Regions from separate parts of the Piscibacillus sp. B03 genome, predicted to be linked through region 1. Evidence: riboswitches for the same ligand, from Rfam matches in the RefSeq annotation. Region 1 holds a riboswitch; the other holds the start of a gene.
The links. A riboswitch is a leader RNA that binds a small molecule or an ion and turns the genes downstream of it on or off. The one in region 1 is predicted to bind S-adenosylmethionine.

Region 1 (7,774 bases):
AACTCCTTTTAAGATTTCTTGTCCTTCAATTTCGACATGAAGATCTTTGATTTCTAAAGTTGATCCTGCCATTTGAATACCTCCATTTTCTATATTAAAAAATTGATGGTCATTCTCAATTTATTCTCATTCTCAGTTTATAACATTTACAATTTATATTCAACACTTACAATAAGAATAACCACACGATTCATACCTATACCATTATATAAGAAATTTTGTCAGATTTAAACGAAAAAGGCATCTTTGATGTTTTTAGTTGTGGTGATTCACTGATTCTCACTTAAAACAGAAAAATGCCCCTTTAGTTAATTAAAGGGGCATTTCATATTTTATCGATGTATTTGACGGTCGACTTCTGATACTAAGCGTCGACTCTCTCTATAATTTTTCTCACGTTCTTTTTCAATTTGCAAACGTTTTTCAAGTTTCTGACCATACTCCGTGTAGCCTACACCATGTGATTGGTGCATTGCTTTCTCCATTTCGCTTGTGTACGTCAGATCAATCTCATTGTCGTTTAAAATGACTAAATCATCCTTTCTTTTGTTTACAAATATTATAATACCACGGGTAATTTTTATACCAAAACTCGATATATCCTGATTCTTCTTAATAAAAAAGGATATGAGTGGTTTACCCTTACTCATATCCTTACCCTTTATAATTTGGATTAAATCCTCTTTCTTAGTATCAAATAGTCAAAATATTATATTTTATTCACTAACTGGGACAACTGCGCCTTCATATTTTTCTTCAATAAACGTTTGAATTTCTTCAGAACGTAATACTTCTACAAGTTTTTGTAGGTTTTCGTTATCCTCATCTTCACTACGTGCGGCAATAACGTTCACGTAAGGTGATTCAGAACCTTCTAAGATAATTGCATCATCTGCAGGAACTAACCCTGCTTCAATGGCATAGTTCGTGTTAATCGCAACTAAAGCATTTTCTTCACGCTCATAAAACTCTGGTAGTAGTCCCGCTTCAATGCTTGCATCAAATTCTAAATTATGTGGGTTTTCCTCTATATCTTCTAATGTCGCTGATACTGGATCAACATCTTCATTAAGTTTAATTAAATCATTTTCTTGAAGTAATGATAAAATACGTCCATGATCAGTAACAGAACGACTCATTATGACTTCTGTTCCATCCTCAATTTCATTAATATTTGTGATGTTTTGAGAATAAATTCCCATTGGCTCGATGTGAATACCACCAAGGTTAGCAAAATCATAACCAAACTCAGAAATTTGATCTTCTAAATAAGGAATGTGTTGAAAATAGTTCGCATCTAACGTGCCATTATCTAAATCTTCATTTGGTAAAACATAATCTTGGTACGTTTCGATGTTTAGTGTAATACCTTCCTCTTCAAGAAGTGGTTTAGCTTCTTCTAAAACTTCAGCATGCGGAACACTAGTTGCACCTACAGTGATCTCATTGGAATCTTCATCTCCAGAACCACCCGATGTTCCACAAGCAACTAATACTAAGGATAATAAAGTTAATACGATTAATGCATTGATTTTTTTCATTTGTAAATCTCCCTTCAAATCTTTTATATAGTTAACAGCTCATTGCTGCTAATAACTTATCTTTTGTCTAGTTTTCTAGATAACGTATCTCCAATAAATTGGAAAATAAATACGATAATGACAATGAAGATAGTACACGCAAACACAACATCAAAATCTCTACGTTGGAACCCTTTCATATAAGCTAGGTCACCTAATCCTCCAGCTCCAATGACACCTGCCATTGCCGTATAACTGATTAATGCAATAGCTGTAACCGTAATTCCTGAGATTAAGGCTGGCATTGACTCAGGTAGCAGTACTTTAAAAATGATCGTATGAGTTTTAGCACCCATTGATTTGGCTGCTTCAATGACACCTTTATCAACTTCTTTAAAAGCAATTTCGACTAGCCTAGCATAGAATGGTGCCGCGCCAATAATTAGTGCCGGTAACGCCGCTTTTGGCCCCCTAATCGTTCCCATTAAAAAATCAGTAAAAGGGAATAACAATAGAATTAATATGATAAATGGGATGGCTCGGAATATGTTAACAGCCGAGGCTGTGATTATATTTAACAAATAGTTCTGCCAAAGGTTTCCTTTTTCTGTTAAAAATAATAATAAACCTAATAAGATTCCAAGAATGATCGTGCCTATGACTGAAATCACCGTCATGTATAACGTTTCATAGGTTGCCACCCACATCTCTTCCATTTTTAAATTCGGGAATAACTCATTTAACATCTTGAATCACCTCGACTTCCACACCTGATGACTGAATGTAGTCGATCGTTTCGGTGATTAATTTCTCTTCACCGCTTATTTCAACATATAGCGTACCGTAAGCCCCTTCTTGAGTAGGTGATATAGAACCTTGTAATATGTTGATGTCGACAGAGAACTTTCTTATAACATCAGAGATTAAAGCGCGTTTAGCATCATTTCCGATAAAGTGGAGTTTGACCACTTCTGTATTCGGGTCATTTGTAATGAAACGCTTTAAGTCTCCTTGTAGATGCTCTAGAGGACTGAGCTGTTGCACAAAACGTTTTGCCGTCTTTGATTGTGGTTTGACGAAAACGTTTAAGACATCCCCTTGTTCAACAACCTTTCCTTGATCCATTACAGCCACGCGATGACAAATCTTCTGAATGACATGCATTTCGTGTGTAATCATGATGATCGTTAAGTTAAGCTTTTTATTAATCGAAACGAGCAAGTCCAAAATATCGTCTGTTGTCTCAGGGTCTAAAGCTGACGTTGCTTCATCACAAAGTAGGACATCAGGGTCGTTTGCTAAAGCACGGGCGATTCCAACACGTTGCTTCTGTCCACCACTTAGTTGAGAAGGGTAGGAATTTTCTCGCCCTTTTAATCCAACAAGTTCAATAAGCTCGAGCACTTTCTCACGACGTTCTGCTTTCGGTATACCTGCAATTTCAAGAGGAAATGCAATATTTTCAAAAACCGTTCTCGACCATAGTAAGTTGAAATGCTGGAAGATCATGCCGACCTTTTGGCGTTCGCGACGCAACTTTCCAATGCTTAAGTCAGTAATGTTCGTATTATTAATCACCACATCACCACTTGTTGGCTCTTCAAGTCGATTGATTAAGCGGATAAATGTACTTTTCCCCGCACCACTGTAACCGATAACCCCGAATATTTCACCCTTATTAATGTTTATTGAAACATCATCGACAGCTTTAACTTCTTGGTGTTTTGTTTTAAAAACTTTTGACAATCCTTTGATTGTAATCATATATAAATCTCCCTTTAACCCTTTTAATCATTAATGATTTAACTAATAAAAATACCTTTCCATTCACAAGAGAACAGAAAGGTACAATCCGTTCTCTCATCTCTCAAAGCTTTGCGCTTTGCAGGAATTAGCACCTGTCAGGTTTGACCTGATGGTTGCTGGGCTTCGTCGGGCCAGTCCCTCCACCTCTCTGGATAAGAGTTATTATTTGTATATTTTTATAAATCAATCGTTTTAGTGAAAAATCTTGGCAGATCGTTTCTAAAATAATTAAAAAACTCTTTTCTTGCAAGCACAAGAAAAGAGTCGAATACGTCGTCACTTTCCTTATCTTGCAATGATCAACCTCATTGCTGGAATTAGCACCTGTTAGGAAAAATCCTAATGGTTGCCGGGCTTCGCAGGGCCAGTCCCTCCGCCTCTCTGGATAAGAAATTAAGTTATGTTATTTTCGATGATTATTATGTTAGCATAGTAATGTAGACAAGTCAATAAAAAATTATAAAAGGATGATCCAACCATGAAAGCACCATTATTTGAACTTCCTTACTTAGATAATCCAGACGAAACATTTCGATTAGAAGATGTCATTGGCGAAAAAGTCGTCGTATTAACCTTCTGGGTATCATGGTGCCCAGATTGTGCCCGTGACCTTCCAAAAAAAGAACAGTTTTTCAAAACATCTCGAAATGATGAGCTTGAAATGGTTACGATTAATGTAACAGACCGTGAACATGGTGATGAAGAAGCGTTAAAATATCAAGACCAATTTTTAACACAACCTGTCTTAAAAGATCGAGGGCGTGAGATTTATGACTTATATGATTGTACAGGCGTCCCAACGACCGTTGTGATTAACCGTGAAGGTGAAATCATCGGCCATTTTGGTGACCAAGCCGACTTTGTTGAAGTCATTCATAAGCTAAGTGAGGCGCTCTAAACTAAGTATGGCCCCATCTCTTTTAACAGGTAGGGAACGGAATGGAATGTATATAAACGATCAAGATTATCGCCTTTTTTAAAAACCATTAAACACGGAACACTGGTAACTTCATGTTCCTGAACCCAATTAGGTGCTAGTGTTACATTCAATTCGTAGAAGATTTCTTTGCCTAACGTTTCTTCTATGTATTCCAACATGCGCCTGGCTACCTTGCATGTGCCACAAAAAGGACTATTCACAAAAATGATGTGATAGTCCTTTTTTTGTGTTAGAAAATAGGCTTGCTTTTGATTGATTTCGATCACTGTTAAAATCCTTTCAAGTACTCCACTTTAACTCTCATATTAGCTGATAGCAATAAAGATGCTAACACATGCTCAGGAGCATCCTCAACCTCTCGATATTTTTTATCGATATATATATTTTCCGCATGAGATAACTCTTGGTTTAACATTTTTCTTAGTTTTTCCCCAGGTTCATCTGTGTCAGTAAATATAAAAACATCACGATCGAATAAATGATAGTCGTCAACTAACTCTTCTAACGCATCAATGCCTAATGTTCCAAATGTGCATAGTATGAAGACGTCTTCATCGTCTAAGATTTTTTGGATTTTCTTACGATCCTGTTTCCCCTCAACAATTAACACTCTCGACATTTCATCCATGTCATCACCATCTATACCATAATATGAACGATTAAACGTTCCCTTAATTACTATATATATTCCCACCATTTTATTTAAACTAGTCATTTAACTCTAAAATAAGAAAAGCCGACCCAACACGGATCAGCCTTTTCTAGACATTACTCAGAATCAGTCATTTCTTGATATGCGTCTGCATCCATTAAATCTTCAAGCTGAGATTCGTCGCTAAGTTCAACGACAACCATCCATGCTTTTTCAAATGGTGATTCATTAACTAACTCAGGGCTATCTTCAAGCTCTTCGTTAATCTCCACAATTTTACCTGATACTGGAGCGTAAAGTTCTGAAACTGTCTTTACAGATTCAACGCTACCGAACGGCTCATCTAATTCTAATTCGTCACCCACTTCTGGTAGTTCAACGAATACGATGTCGCCTAGTTCGTCTTGTGCGAATTCTGTAATCCCAATTCTAACTTTGTCTCCTTCAACTTTTACCCATTCGTGTTCTTTAGAATAACGATATTCTTTCGGTAAGCTCATATCTTTAACCCTCCAACTTTTCATATATCTAAAATTAATGATACAACAAAATACTGATAATTTACACAATCAAACACAACTTATTTCCATGTTTGTTCAAAAGTTTCCTCTTTGAAACCAACTGTGACCTTATTGCCATCTGTTGCAATCGGGCGTTTAATTAACATTCCATCGGTCGCGAGTAGCTCTGTCATCTCGTCTTCAGACATATCTTTTAATTTGTCTTTAAGACCAAGCTCTCTGTACTTCTTACCTGATGTGTTAAAAAACTTCTTCGCAGGAAGTTCACTTTTCTGGATCAAATCCTTTAATTCCGACTGTGAAGGAGGATTGTCCACAATATGTACTGATTCATACTCAACTTCATTTTCATCTAACCACTTTAATGCTTTGCGACAAGTCCCACATTTAGGGTACTGATAGACTGTTAAACTCATACAAGCACCTCCTAAGTTTATATTAACATAAAAAGTTCTTTCTTCGGATAATTTAGCATTTTGCAGATAATGTCTCACCCCTATTAGGGCAGTGTGCGTTCGCTTATAAATTGTGACAATTTTAGTAGGTTAACCTACCAAGTGCGTTGCTTATTGCTTTATTTTTACCTGTTATGAACGGGTTTTCCCCATTTATGAACGGGTTTTCCCCATTTATGAACGGGTTTTCCCTATTTATGAACGGGTTTTCCCTATTTATGAACGGGTTTTCCCTATTTATGAACGGGTTTTCTCTATTTATGAACGGGTTTTCCCTATTTATGAACGGGTTTTTCACTTTTTTGAACGTAACTTCACCTCTTATAAACGTTAATTCCAATTTATGAACGTAAGATTTCAGGTTACAAGCACACACCCGTGTAGACTGTCGACTGTTCATAAAAAAACAGCCGGGCGCGTCCGGCTGTTTTCCTTATCAATTAAACGACATATTTTTCTGCTTCGATGATTGCTGCTGCGATGTCGCGTTTCTTCTCGATCACGTTAACTGGATCGTGACGAGTAAGCTTGCGAAGGGCACCTAGCATCATGCGTAAGCTGTCACCTTCGTCACTTGCGATTAATGTCTCTTTCGCGTGTGCTTCAATGCGGTTGAACGCTTCTTGTACGTAAACTTGAGTTAAGCTTAGCTTTTGCTGGCTCTTCTCAACTCCTACGTTGTCTAATGATTTTTGAGTACGTAAAATCGCTGATTCCATGTTATAGATTTCAGCTGCAACGTCTGCAATGTTCACTAGTAATTCTTGTTCTTGCTCAAGCTTTTCACCATATTTCTGAGCCGCAACACCTGCTACTAGTAAGCCAATTTTCTTAGCATTTTTAAGTAGGTAGTATTCTTGCTCTAATGGCTCATCGCCAACTGGTTCTGGCATCATTGTCATAAGCTCTTCTTGTAGTCCTTGAGCTTTTTGTAATAATGGAAGTTCGCCTTTCATAGCTTTCTTCATGAATGTGCCAGGAACGATCATACGGTTGATTTCGTTTGTACCTTCAAAGATACGGTTGATACGAGAATCGCGGTACATACGCTCAACTTCATACTCTTGCATGAAACCATAACCACCGTGGATCTGTACTGCTTCATCCACTGCAAAGTCTAATAATTCAGTAGCCATGTATTTGTTCATTGAGCACTCAATCGCGTATTCAGCGATACTCTTCGCTACTTCATTTCCTTCATTTTGTTGTTCTTTCGTTAATCCACCTAGACGTTGCTCAAATAGGCCAACTGTACGGTAAACAGCACTTTCATTTGCGTACGTATTAGCCGCAACGCTTGCTAATTTTTCTTGAATTAGACGGAATTTAGAAATAGGTGTGTTGAACTGCTTACGTTCATTTGCGTATTTTGTTGCAACTTCAATTGCGTGCTTGGCACCACCAACACCACCGATGGCTAGCTTGTAACGACCAACGTTTAGGATGTTAAATGCAATTACGTGTCCACGGCCAATTTCACCTAACACATTCTCAACTGGTACTTCAGCATCCTCTAAAATTAATGTACGAGTAGAAGATGATTTGATACCCATTTTCTTCTCTTCAGCACCTGTTGATACGCCTGGGAAGTCACGCTCAACGATAAACGCTGTGAACTTGTCGCCATCAATTTTTGCATAAACAACGAACACATCAGCGAATGCTGAGTTTGTGATCCATTGCTTTTCACCATTTAGTACGTAGTGAGTACCAGCTTCGTTTAGCTTAGCAGTCGTTTTCGCACCTAATGCGTCAGATCCAGAGCCTGGCTCAGTTAACGCATAAGCTGCTAACTTTTCACCAGTCGCTAATGCTGGTAAGTATTTTTGTTTTTGCTCTTCATTACCGAAAAATACGATTGGAAGTGACCCAATTCCCAC
Region 2 (7,774 bases), on a different contig from region 1:
GATTAGTCCAATAAAACCGCACACAGACAACACTCCCTCAATAAATTAATTATTTCTTAGAATTTCGCCGTTTTTCTTTGATTTTTTATGGTTTTATTGCTTTTGAATCAAGTGGTGGCCACCAATTGATTCAAAATTAGGCTGAAATTGGTAGTTGAATGGCCATCCAACCACCCAAATTGGATATATATTCCAATTTAGTGGAATTTTTATAATCGCACGACTGGATCTCCACATTCACATGGCGGTAAACCTTCCCATGTCTCTCGGCGTCAATGCGCGTAAATTCCTTCGTTCAACCTATCCATGCGTGGCTGCCGGAAATGCTCCTTAAGTGGGTCATAGCCCTAATGGTTGTATATCGACCGGCTAATCCGTGCTTCAAATGTCCATTTATCATCAAAGCCTAACAAATTATGCATTTGGGCTTGAATAGAATTAAGATCTTCTTGAATGATATCGTGAAGCTTCATGCCTTCACGTAATTCAGCGTACACATCCTCAGGTAATGTTGGTTCATGATACCGACCGTCACGTACGATTTGCGCAATGAAGACCTCGTTCTTTTAAAAAGTAAGCTAAGTTTAGCCAATAATGACCCGTTGGTTCCATGCCCACAAGATAGAACGGTTTAATTCATGTGATAAGGATTCGATCCATTGGACGAATCCATTGAATCCCTCTAGTGTGTTATGGAATACGAATCGTTTGGTTAAATCGATTCCTCGATCATCAATAGCACGCGCAACGTGCTTGTGTTTGGCGATATCAACGCCGATAATAATTGTGTTTTCCGTGATTTGCATTAATCGTTTGTTTTGTGTAAAATCCATTTTGAGTCCTCCTTCGGTATTTTCGAGGTCATTGTTTCGTGACGTGACACTCTCTATACTACCAAGGAGGGCTTTTTTTGTGTAACTCCAAATAACCTCATCTAGGGTCAATTTTTCTTATTACAGGAATGCTCCTTATAAAGTCATTTTTGTTTTCATTATAAAGACGTTTATAAGGTAAGTTTTGTCACGATTTGTTTTAATTATTAATATATTTTTTTAATTCATCTACGCGATCAGTATATTCCCATGTAAAATCTTCATCATTTCGTCCAAAATGACCATAGGCAGCAGTCTTTTTATAGATTGGTCTTCTTAAATCTAACATTTTAATAATACCTGCTGGACGAAGGTCAAATGTTTCACGAATCGCTTCTACGATTTTAGCTTCTTTAACTTTTCCAGTACCAAATGTGTTTACTGAAATAGATACAGGTTGTGCAACACCAATAGCATAGGCTAGCTGCACTTCACATGCATCTGCTAAACCAGCTGCCACTATGTTTTTTGCCACGTAACGTGCCGCATAAGCAGCTGATCGGTCTACTTTCGTAGCATCCTTACCACTGAAGGCACCGCCACCGTGTCTAGCATATCCGCCGTACGTATCAACGATAATTTTACGACCTGTCAACCCAGCATCGCCTTGTGGCCCACCGATGACAAATCGACCTGTTGGGTTAATAAGGTACTTCGTTTTGTCATCAATTAAGTCAGACGGCACAACTGGTCGAATGACTTTTTCAATTAAATCATCATTAATTTGTTGTAATGTAATTTCAGGATGGTGTTGAGTTGAGATCACAATTGTATCCACTCGTTCAGGTTGTCCATCATCATCGTACTCTACTGTCACCTGAGTCTTACCATCGGGACGTAAGTAATCTAACTCACCAGACTTACGAACGTCACTTAAACGTTTCGAAAGCTTATGTGATAACGAGATTGGTAATGGCATCAGTTCCTCAGTTTCGTTAGACGCATAACCGAACATTAACCCTTGGTCACCTGCACCAATCGCTTCAATCTCTTCATCTGTCATGCTACCTTCACGCTTCTCGTATGCCTCGTTAACACCTTGTGCAATATCAGGTGATTGTTCGTCAATGGATGTCAGCACTGAGCATGTCTCAGCGTCGAAGCCATATTTAGCACGTGTGTAACCAATGTCTTTAATCGTTTCGCGAACGATTGCTGGAATGTCTACGTAAGTTGTCGTTGAGATTTCACCCGTTACTAATACTAAGCCCGTTGTGACTGTCGTTTCACAAGCCACCCTTGCATTTGGATCTTCCTTTAAAATTTCATCTAAAATTGCATCCGAGATTTGATCACAAATTTTATCCGGATGGCCTTCCGTTACGGATTCGGAAGTAAATAGTCGACGTTGATGTGTCATAAAATCGTTTCCTCCTCGATTTGGATCTTCAACGGCTCTCTTATGTGTGAAAAGCTATATTAACTTCATTGATATTTTACCCAAAACACAGAAAAAACCTTTCCACAATTATGAGGAAAGGTTCATTACGCATGGCCTTTCACTCTTATCGTTCAAGGGATCTTCCCCTTGCATCAGGTTAGCACCTGTCACATATGTGATGGTTGCTGAGTTTCATAGGGCCTGCACCCTCCACTGCTCTTGATAAGAGACGTACCGTTCTGATTTATCATAACTTGAAACCACACGAGTGTCAATGGATATTGACCCAACTTCACGCCCTCGCATAATTTATAAGACTTGGATTTTAATATTAATTTTTGTCATATTAAAGGGACAATAAATATAATTTTGCAGCCTTTAACACATAAAAGTTAAAAACAGTTCAAAAAACTATAATCTTATCACTATGACAGGCTTACATTTTAATTTATAATAAAGAACGGCATTAAGAAAAATTATGAAAAATTATTCAATTAGTATGGTTTATTAAAATAAATGTGTTATACTATTAATCAAATAAACTTATTAATTATGAATAATTTTGTATTGAAAAGGATGGTTAGGTGTGAAAACTATGAATGTTCAAGCGTCTGTATCTCAGCTTAATCAACATAAAAATAATCAGGCGAATTTACCAATCGCCAGTTTAGTAGAACGTATTTTATCTAGAGAAGAAGGTATGTTAACGTCAACTGGTGCTGTTCGTGCCACGACTGGAAAGTATACAGGACGTTCGCCAAAAGATAAATTTATTGTGGAAGATGAAGAAACAAAGGATAAAGTGGATTGGGGTTCAGTTAACCAACCAATCAGCGAAGATATTTTCTTAAATCTATTTAATAAGGTAACAGATTACTTATCTGAACGAGATGAGATCTTTACGTTTGATGGTTTTGCAGGTGCTGATGAAAAGTACCGCTTACCAATCCAAGTAGTAACTGAGTTTGCATGGCATAATCTATTTGCGAATCAGTTATTTATTCGTCCAACCGATGAAGAATTAGCTAACCACAATGCAGAGTTCACAGTAGTATCGGCTCCACACTTCAAAGCTAATCCTGAAGTAGACGGAACGAACTCTGAAGCATTTGTGATAGTATCATTCAAACACCGCATCGTGTTAATTGGTGGTACGGAGTATGCTGGAGAAATTAAGAAATCAATTTTCTCAGTTATGAACTATATGCTTCCAACGAAACAAGATGTTCTACCAATGCACTGCTCAGCGAATGTTGGTGGAGAAGGCGATGTGGCATTATTCTTCGGACTTTCCGGCACAGGTAAAACAACATTATCAGCTGATCCAAACCGTCGTTTAATCGGTGATGATGAGCATGCTTGGTCGCAAAACGGAATCTTCAACATTGAAGGTGGCTGTTATGCAAAATGTGTAAACCTTTCAGAAGAAAAAGAACCGCAGATTTACAATGCGATTCGCTTTGGCGCCGTTTTAGAAAACGTTGTCGTTGATGAAGAGTCACGCTTACCGGATTATGACGACACAAGCTTAACTGAAAATACACGTGCCGCTTATGCGATTGATCATATCGATAACATTATCGAGCCTAGCATTGCAGGTCACCCTAATACAATCGTATTCTTAACAGCTGACGCATTCGGAGTTTTACCTCCAATCAGTAAATTAACGAAAGAACAAGCGATGTATCACTTCTTAAGTGGTTACACAAGTAAATTAGCTGGTACAGAACGCGGTGTAACAGAGCCAGAAGCTACATTCTCAGCATGCTTCGGTTCACCATTCTTACCATTACCTGCAGCAGAATATGCGAAAATGTTAGGTGAGAAAATTGATGAGCATGATGCTCAAGTATTCTTAGTTAACACTGGCTGGACTGGTGGATCATATGGTGAAGGTAGCCGTATGAAACTTAGCTACACTCGTGCGATGGTTCAAGCAGCCCTAGAAGGTGAGTTAAACAACGTTGAAACAACACAAGATGAGTTCTTTGGCCTATCGATTCCAACACATTGCCCAGGCGTTCCAAGTGACGTCTTAAACCCTAAGAAAACTTGGAATGACAAAGATGCTTATGATGTGAAAGCTAAAGAATTAGCTAGCAAGTTCCATGATAACTTCAAAAAGTTCGACCACGTGACTGACGACATCCGTCAAGCAGGTCCGACATATAAATAATATTTAAAAAGACGTTCCAATTTTGGAGAAAACGTCAAATAACTAGATATATATCATACGGATAACACATTTTTGAAACTTAAATCTCCAAGTGGATTAAACCTAAGAAATGCCTATATAAAGGCATTTCTTTTTTTAGTAGATGTGTCTATTTTGTCAGTTTTAATGTTATCTTTACGTTTTAAAACAAAACCCATCCAATGAGTTGGATAGGGTTAATCAAGATGAATCTCCTTCACACGTCCGACATCGCCTGATGTTAATCGGACTTTGATGCCGTGTGGATGATGAGGGCTATTGGTTAAAATTTCGCCGACTATACCGTTGGTTAAGCGACCTGAACTCTGATCACGTTTTAGAACAATGGATACAGACTGACCGGGCTTAATGGATGGTCGTTTGGTTGGATCCATGGAAGCACCTCCTTTTCACTAGTATAGCATAGGATGGGGGAAGGGACTTAATCGCTCGTGATGCTGATCCTATCAATCCATTGTCGCTGTGCCTAAGGATAATGTCGGTAAAATCAATGAATTCGATGTTTTTCTGAGGTAGTTTTATAAAACATAAGCAACATTATTTGAATCAGTGAGCAAATAAAAAACACCCGATTTGCTCGAGTGCTATGTCAAAAACCGTTCTTCTACTATTTTCATTGCTTTTACTAAAACTTGATCCTTCATCATAAAGCTAAAGCGTCGGTCTCGCTTTATATTTTTCGGTAAATCGTCCATTAAGACCGGGCCTTCTGTTTCGTAATAGTGTGCTTCATCCTCTAAAACATCAACATCAGCGAAATAGATGTTTTTAATAATATCTCCACCTTTTCCATCGACATAATATTGTCCGATGAAATAAAGCTCTGAAACTAAACCACCCGTCTCTTCTTTGACTTCACGGATGGCGGCCTCTTCAGATATTTCCCCTTCTTCAACCTTGCCCCCAGGGAACTCAATGCCTCGATCTGAGTGCTTTGTTAAAAGCCATTGATTTTGATAACGTGTGATGACCCACACATGCTTTGGTTGTTTTGAAAATGCTTCTCTTCCGATTACTAATTTTACTGTATTGTTGTAATAGTCTTTGAATACTTCCACGCGTCGGTTACATTCCTTTATGTTTGAGAATTATTGGTATTGTACATTTATTATATACGGTTCTCCATTCTCATTCAATTTTAGATCAATGACAATACGATAATTCCCATAAAAGTCCGACTCATTATCTTGAGTAATGCGGTACGTTTCGTCGTCTAGTTGTTCTTTGTTAAAATCTTGATCCGAATCAAACCATGGTGGCGTGTCCATTCCTTTAAGATATAAGGTTTGCCCTTCTTCATAATAAATTTCATCTACAAAATAATCTACTACTTTACGCTCTGCGATTTGATCAAAGCTAGACTTGTATTCTTCTAGTGATTGATAGTTTAACACTTTCCACTGATCATCCGTTTCTTGAACAAGTTGGTCCATAAACTGGTTAAGGACCTGATTAATATCTTCATTTGATAGTTCAGCTTGTTCACTCGTCCAATCAGCTTGTCCTGTCACTTTTGAAGATACAACATGCTTTGAAAAATCTTCGGAATTATAAGAACTAGATTCTGCATTTATATCAGATAGAGAATATGGTATTGTTATTAGAATAAGTGCTGTTAATGCGATTAAGTAAGTAATTTTTTTCATGATGCCTTCCCACCTTTTCTATTAATTTAACTCTCATAAATACTATTCCTCATACGAATAATATATAAACACTATTTATAATAATTACTAAAAATAGAACTTAAGAACTAACTTTAGGGGGAACAAAAATGAAGAAATTTGTAGTAATGGTTGCAGTTATTTTACTTTTACTGGCTGGATGTTCGGATGATGAACAACAGACATCAAGTGATAACGCAACGGAAGTATTTGAGAAAATATCTAATAATCTTGAAGAGGTTCAGGACTATTCGATGAATTATTCACTCAATCAAGAAGTTGTCGTACCAGAAATCAATGAACCAATCATTGTGGAACAAGAGGAGTCTACTTACATAGAAATGGATCCTTTTCAATTTTTAACAGAAGTTAAAGCGACTGGCTTGGATTTATCAATCGTTTATAAAGATGAACAATTATACTCGCTTCAACAAGATGATTCGTTGCAACCTATTTCTGATGAAAATATTAGTCAGTTACCAGAGTTAATAGAAAAACAACGTCATCTACCTGTTTTAATAGAATTATTTCAAACGATGGAAGATCAATTTGAGTTAAAAAAAGGTGATGAATACGCTACATTGGTGATGAACGGTGAAGGTGAGGACTTTCAATCATACGTTAAAAACCAATTAGAAACAGCAACATTCGGAGGCTCTGAGTTACCAATAAAAGAGGCTCAGCTTGATGTTAAAGAAGTGAAGGTTGAAATCGTAATTAACCAAGATACTTATGAAGTTGTCTCAATTAATACTAGTTTTAGTAGTGAACAAAATGAAACCTCAATTAGCCAAGAAATTAAACGTGATTATACAGACTATAATCAACAAGCAAAAGAAATACCTGAAGAATAAAGAAAGACACCCATTTGGATTTTCTGAATGGGTGTCGTTTTTTGGAATTAATCAAGCTTATTTAATTCATCATAGAAAGGCATTTGTTCGACGTGCTGTTTGGCTGCCTCATCACCAAGGTCATGAATCATTTTGTACGCTTTAAGCAAACATTGATCGTAAGCATCATTGTCTTCATCACGGTGATACTCCTTAAACGGCATATGCGATCGCCAAAACGTACCTAGATCGGCATGTTCCATATCCTCAAACAATTCTCTCAATGCAATAATTTGTTCAGGCGTCCCATATAAAACGAATTCATCGTTATTCCCTGCCTTTAATTCAGATATCTCGCGTGATTCAACATTGATATAGAATTTACGTTTATCCATATTATCCACCTCATTCTTAATGTGGACCAAACTTATTTTCATATACATAAAAAAAGTGCAAGCGCACGTATAATAAAAAACTCTTAAGACCTAATTAGCCTTAAGAGCTGTTGTTACACAATTATTTTTAACACCTGTTTTTTCTGCGTGTGCTTCAGCTAAGATACAACGTCCTCTGCCGTGTGGAATACACATTGGTGTGCCAAATAGAGGGTCATATGCGACATCACAGTTCATGTTGAATACATTATAAACGAGGTCACAAGTAATGATGTCTTCAGGTTGACCAGATTCGTAAACTTTTTTATCTTTAATTGCCACAATATGATCGGCATAACGACATGCTAAGTTTAGGTCATGAAGCACCATCACAATCGTACGATTATCTTTTTCATTTAACTCGAACAATAAATC

Region 2: linked by a shared signal. The riboswitch ahead of metK (methionine adenosyltransferase) and the one ahead of ACTWQB_RS11560 (methionine ABC transporter ATP-binding protein) in region 1 are both predicted to bind S-adenosylmethionine.

The regions. Positions count from the first base shown of each region.
Region 1 is NZ_JBQQCO010000016.1:24,452-32,225, forward strand. Features, by position in the region: gene sufC (Fe-S cluster assembly ATPase SufC) at 1-72, opposite strand, end outside; gene ACTWQB_RS11545 (hypothetical protein) at 333-650, opposite strand; gene ACTWQB_RS11550 (MetQ/NlpA family ABC transporter substrate-binding protein) at 717-1,541, opposite strand; gene ACTWQB_RS11555 (methionine ABC transporter permease) at 1,598-2,266, opposite strand; gene ACTWQB_RS11560 (methionine ABC transporter ATP-binding protein) at 2,256-3,284, opposite strand; SAM riboswitch class I at 3,378-3,485, opposite strand; SAM riboswitch class I at 3,609-3,718, opposite strand; gene ACTWQB_RS11565 (TlpA disulfide reductase family protein) at 3,805-4,224, shown strand; gene ACTWQB_RS11570 (thioredoxin family protein) at 4,221-4,532, opposite strand; gene ACTWQB_RS11575 (toprim domain-containing protein) at 4,535-4,981, opposite strand; gene gcvH (glycine cleavage system protein GcvH) at 5,035-5,418, opposite strand; gene ACTWQB_RS11585 (arsenate reductase family protein) at 5,499-5,855, opposite strand; gene ACTWQB_RS11590 (hypothetical protein) at 5,977-6,192, opposite strand; gene ACTWQB_RS11595 (acyl-CoA dehydrogenase family protein) at 6,335-7,774, opposite strand, start outside.
Region 2 is NZ_JBQQCO010000014.1:12,850-20,623, forward strand. Features, by position in the region: gene asnB (asparagine synthase (glutamine-hydrolyzing)) at 1-24, opposite strand, end outside; gene ACTWQB_RS10490 (hypothetical protein) at 94-237, opposite strand; partial or broken gene ACTWQB_RS10495 (IS110 family transposase) at 408-833, opposite strand; gene metK (methionine adenosyltransferase) at 1,033-2,232, opposite strand; SAM riboswitch class I at 2,375-2,482, opposite strand; gene pckA (phosphoenolpyruvate carboxykinase (ATP)) at 2,849-4,429, shown strand; gene ACTWQB_RS10510 (YwbE family protein) at 4,645-4,842, opposite strand; gene ytkD (RNA deprotection pyrophosphohydrolase) at 5,053-5,526, opposite strand; gene ACTWQB_RS10520 (hypothetical protein) at 5,557-6,114, opposite strand; gene ACTWQB_RS10525 (DUF6612 family protein) at 6,243-6,986, shown strand; gene ACTWQB_RS10530 (hydrolase) at 7,034-7,360, opposite strand; gene ACTWQB_RS10535 (ABC transporter ATP-binding protein) at 7,451-7,774, opposite strand, start outside.